DNA from 2 places in the Solibacillus sp. FSL R7-0668 genome. Region 2 is predicted to be linked to the other one. Evidence: a T-box and tRNA genes for the amino acid it is inferred to sense, from the RefSeq annotation. Region 2 holds a T-box; the other holds one or more tRNA genes.
The links. A T-box is a leader RNA that pairs with one kind of tRNA and senses whether it is charged. The one in region 2 lies ahead of ileS (isoleucine--tRNA ligase), so its partner is inferred to be a tRNA-Ile.
Positions count from the first base shown of each region.

Region 1 (2,235 bases), 2.0 Mb from region 2:
AATGCACTTTTATTGGTATCTTTTGCTATATTAAAAAGATCCATCAATTTCATATAATATATGCCATCTAATTCTTCTCTTTGAATTTGAAATGTATCCAATCCATTTGTTATTTCATAAATAAACACATGCGCAAACTCATAATCTTTAATTTTTTCATTATGTATCGTATAAGGAATGACACCCTAACGCTTTTAGCTCTTCAAAAGCTATATTTATTCCCAATTCCTCATACAGCTCTCTTACACCATCTAAAACCGTTTCTGTCGCCAATAAATACCCTGCTGCTGTTATATCAAATTGATTGGGATAATCCTTTTTCAACTTACTACGCAATTGTAAATAGATCTTCCACTCATCTGCTATTTTTTCTATTATCTAGCAATGAAACACTTCATGCCAATAGCCCTTAGCATGTACTTCATCTCGAATTGCCTCACCAATTTTATGATAATGCTCATCAAAAATTGCCAAGCGTTCTATCATGCCTATCACCGCCTCTATTATTATGAGTATTAAAAAACGCTAAGCAAAAAAAATCTGCTTAGCGTTTTATTTTTCAATTATGTATGACCCGTACGGGATTCGAACCCGTGTTACCGCCGTGAAAGGGCGGTGTCTTAACCGCTTGACCAACGGGCCTATGGCGGAGACAGAGGGATTTGAACCCTCGCGCCGGTTACCCGACCTACACCCTTAGCAGGGGCGCCTCTTCAGCCTCTTGAGTATGTCCCCATAAATACATATGGCTCCGAAGGCAGGACTCGAACCTGCGACCTGCCGGTTAACAGCCGGATGCTCTACCAACTGAGCTACTTCGGAATAATTTATATGGTGGGCCTAAATGGACTCGAACCATCGACCTCACGCTTATCAGGCGTGCGCTCTAACCAGCTGAGCTATAGGCCCTCTTTTTTATAAAACTGGAGCGGGTGATCGGAATCGAACCGACAACATCAGCTTGGAAGGCTGAGGTTTTACCACTAAACTACACCCGCATATGGTGGGTTTGGACGGAATCGAACCGCCGACACTTAGAGCTTCAATCTAATGCTCTACCAACTGAGCTACAAACCCACAAAAAAATGGCGGTCCCGACCGGGATCGAACCGGCGATCTCCTGCGTGACAGGCAGGCATGTTAACCGCTACACCACGGGACCTTTTGGTTGCGGGGACAGGACTTGAACCTGTGACCTTCGGGTTATGAGCCCGACGAGCTACCACTGCTCCACCCCGCGATAATAATATCACTTTGTCTTATTGTATCCTCACGTTTTAATTGGTTGGCAGCCACTTCTTTGAAGCTGCTGCTAATCGCTATCTTCGTTTAGCGATTTGCTCCACCCCGCGATAATACTATTTAATTAAAATGGAGGAGGTAGAGGGATTCGAACCCCCGCGCGGTGTTACCCGCCTGTCGGTTTTCAAGACCGATCCCTTCAGCCGAACTTGGGTATACCTCCGAGATGTTTATATGTTTACTGGTGGACCTTACAGGACTCGAACCTGTGACCGGACGGTTATGAGCCGTCTGCTCTAACCAACTGAGCTAAAGGTCCTTAAGATGGCTACCGAGGGAGTCGAACCCACGACCTTTCGGGTATGAACCGAATGCTCTAGCCAGCTGAGCTAGGTAGCCAGGATCTTTATTTTGGTTATTTATTATGGTGGAGCCTAGCGGGATCGAACCGCTGACCTCCTGCGTGCAAGGCAGGCGCTCTCCCAGCTGAGCTAAGGCCCCATTATAATGGTCGGAATGACAGGATTCGAACCTACGACCCCTTGGTCCCAAACCAAGTGCTCTACCAAGCTGAGCTACATTCCGATAATCTGGCGCGCCCGGCAGGAGTCGAACCCACAACCTTCTGATCCGTAGTCAGACGCTCTATCCAATTGAGCTACGGGCGCTATAACGTTTTTTTTGAAAAATGGTGCCGAGGGCCGGAATCGAACCGGCACGGTGATCACTCACCGCAGGATTTTAAGTCCTGTGCGTCTGCCAGTTCCGCCACCCCGGCATTTTGGAGCGGAAGACGAGGTTCGAACTCGCGACCCCCACCTTGGCAAGGTGGTGTTCTACCACTGAACTACTTCCGCAAAATGCTTAAGATATTTTTTATCTGACAGTTATGAAATTATATGGTGCGGGTGAAGGGAGTCGAACCCCCACGCCTTGCGGCGCTAGATCCTAAGTCTAGTGCGTCTGCCAATTCCGCCACACCCGCTAAAGCAA
Region 1 covers NZ_JBBOUU010000001.1:2,966,610-2,968,844, forward strand. Annotated here, with positions in the region: gene MKX47_RS14750 (hypothetical protein) at 1-128, opposite strand, end outside; gene MKX47_RS14755 (hypothetical protein) at 160-336, opposite strand; tRNA gene MKX47_RS14760 (tRNA-Glu) at 571-642, opposite strand; tRNA gene MKX47_RS14765 (tRNA-Ser) at 645-735, opposite strand; tRNA gene MKX47_RS14770 (tRNA-Asn) at 747-822, opposite strand; tRNA gene MKX47_RS14775 (tRNA-Ile) at 833-909, opposite strand; tRNA gene MKX47_RS14780 (tRNA-Gly) at 925-998, opposite strand; tRNA gene MKX47_RS14785 (tRNA-Phe) at 1,002-1,077, opposite strand; tRNA gene MKX47_RS14790 (tRNA-Asp) at 1,087-1,162, opposite strand; tRNA gene MKX47_RS14795 (tRNA-Met) at 1,166-1,240, opposite strand; tRNA gene MKX47_RS14800 (tRNA-Ser) at 1,373-1,465, opposite strand; tRNA gene MKX47_RS14805 (tRNA-Ile) at 1,485-1,561, opposite strand; tRNA gene MKX47_RS14810 (tRNA-Met) at 1,568-1,641, opposite strand; tRNA gene MKX47_RS14815 (tRNA-Ala) at 1,668-1,743, opposite strand; tRNA gene MKX47_RS14820 (tRNA-Pro) at 1,751-1,827, opposite strand; tRNA gene MKX47_RS14825 (tRNA-Arg) at 1,834-1,910, opposite strand; tRNA gene MKX47_RS14830 (tRNA-Leu) at 1,932-2,020, opposite strand; tRNA gene MKX47_RS14835 (tRNA-Gly) at 2,025-2,099, opposite strand; tRNA gene MKX47_RS14840 (tRNA-Leu) at 2,143-2,227, opposite strand.
Region 1: it encodes a tRNA-Ile, which carries the amino acid that the T-box ahead of ileS (isoleucine--tRNA ligase) is inferred to sense. The anticodon was not compared.

Region 2 (2,235 bases):
TTGTACAGGCGCGTTTCACCCCATGCCGGTGTGAATTCTGTTGCTGTTACAGCATCTAATAATTCACCACGGAACATTTCCACTGATGCAAACCATTGTGGTGTTGCACGGTAAATAACTGGTTTTTTCGTACGCCAGTCATGTGGATATGAATGCGTGAATTTTGAAACATTTAATAATGCGCCTTCTTCTTTTAACTTTTCAATTACGATTGGATTTGCTTTTTCATAGAATAAGCCTTCAAATCCTGGTGCTTCAGCTGTATAGCAACCACCATTATCTACTGGTGATAAAATATCTAAACCGTATTGTTTACCAATATTATAGTCATCTTCACCATGACCTGGTGCCGTGTGAACACAGCCAGTACCCGCATCAGCAGTTACGTGCTCCCCAACCATCACTAATGAATCACGCTTGTAAATTGGGTGCTCTGCCACGATTAAGTCAAGCTCTTGCCCTTTTACTTCTTGAACGATTTGTACATCTTCCCAGCCAAATGTTACTGTTAATTTTTCTAGTAACTCTTTTGCTACGATGTATTTTGCTCCCGCCACTTCAGCTACAACATACGTAAATTCAGGGTTCACTGAGATTCCTAAGTTTGCTGGAATTGTCCAAGGCGTCGTTGTCCAGATGATGAATTTGGCATCTTGAGGTACAACCCCTTTTGCATCTTTAATGCCGAAAGCAACATAGATTGAATACGATTCTACATCTTTATATTCGATTTCTGCTTCTGCTAATGCTGATTCAGAAGATGGTGACCAATAAACTGGTTTTAAGCCTTTGTAGATATAACCTTTTTCAGCCATTTTACCGAATACTTCGATTTGACGCGCTTCAAATTCAGGCTTTAATGTAATGTATGGATTTTTCCAGTCACCACGTACACCTAAACGACGGAATTGATCTTTTTGCATGTCAATTTGCTCATAGGCGTACTTTTCGCAAAGCTCACGGAATTCAGCAACTGACATTTCTTTACGCTTTACCCCTTTATTTGTTAATGCCTGCTCGATTGGTAAACCATGTGTATCCCAGCCCGGTACATAGTTCACATGGAATCCAGCCATTGATTTATGGCGGTTGATCATATCTTTAATTACTTTGTTTAAAGCATGACCTACGTGGATATTCCCATTGGCATATGGAGGTCCGTCATGTAATAAAAATTCTGGGCGCCCCTTTGTGCGATCCATCACTAATTTGTTGATGTCCATTTCATCCCATTGTGCTTGAATTTGCGGTTCTTTCGTTGGTAAGCCACCGCGCATCGGGAAATCTGTTTTTGGCATTAATAATGTATCTTTGTACTCTACCATGTAAATAGCCTCCTAAAATGATTGAAGTTGTATGCTCAAACTAGGGAGAGCTGCCTTTTCAAAATAAAAAGCCCCTGCATCCCAGTAAAAGGGACGAGGAGCATTTGTCTCGTGGTACCACCCTAATTTCGCGAAATATTCGCCTCATTAGACACTGTAACGTCGTGTGACACGAAATAGCTTACTTGAATTTCAGCTATTTAGCTCAGGAGTGATTTTCCATTTAGCTTGTTTTGTTCGAGCTCTCACCATCCTCGAATCGCTATGCGGCAATCTAAATATACTGTCTCCATCAAAGCTTTATGCGTTGTGCATACTATTTCATTATTTTTCAGTATAGAAATCGTACTCCGAAAAGTCAAGTACGTTCCCTTAATATATTGGTTTACTATCTGTCGAAGCAGCCTCATCTTCTTCTTGACGGTGCTGGTCTTGAATGTCCGTTAAATTCACATCATATTCTAACAGATGATCCCAGTCCCCTGTATTTAACAGGTCAAGCTGTGCCTCTACTAGCATTTTGAAGCGATTGCGGAATACTTTTGATTGCTTTTTTAGCTCGTCAATTTCAATTGTTACTTTTCGAGCCTTTGTTAATGCATCATTAATAATACGGTCCGCGTTTTTCTCTGCCTCTTTAACAATTAATTTTGCTTCTTTTTGAGAGTTGCGGCGTACTTCATCAGCAGCCTCTTGCGCGACAACAATAGATTTTTGCAATGTATCTTCCAATGAATTGTAATGATTCATTTTTTCAATCATTGATTGCACTTCTGCTTCTAGCTCTTTTTTTTCACGCAAAATAATCTCATAGTCTTTGATTACTTGATCTAAAAATTCATTTACCTCGTCCTCTGCATAGCCACGGAAGCCGCGTGTAAATTCTTTATTATGTATATCAAGAGGTGAT
Region 2 covers NZ_JBBOUU010000001.1:936,307-938,541, reverse strand. Annotated here, with positions in the region: gene ileS (isoleucine--tRNA ligase) at 1-1,325, opposite strand, end outside; T-box leader at 1,412-1,630, opposite strand; gene MKX47_RS04315 (DivIVA domain-containing protein) at 1,698-2,235, opposite strand, start outside.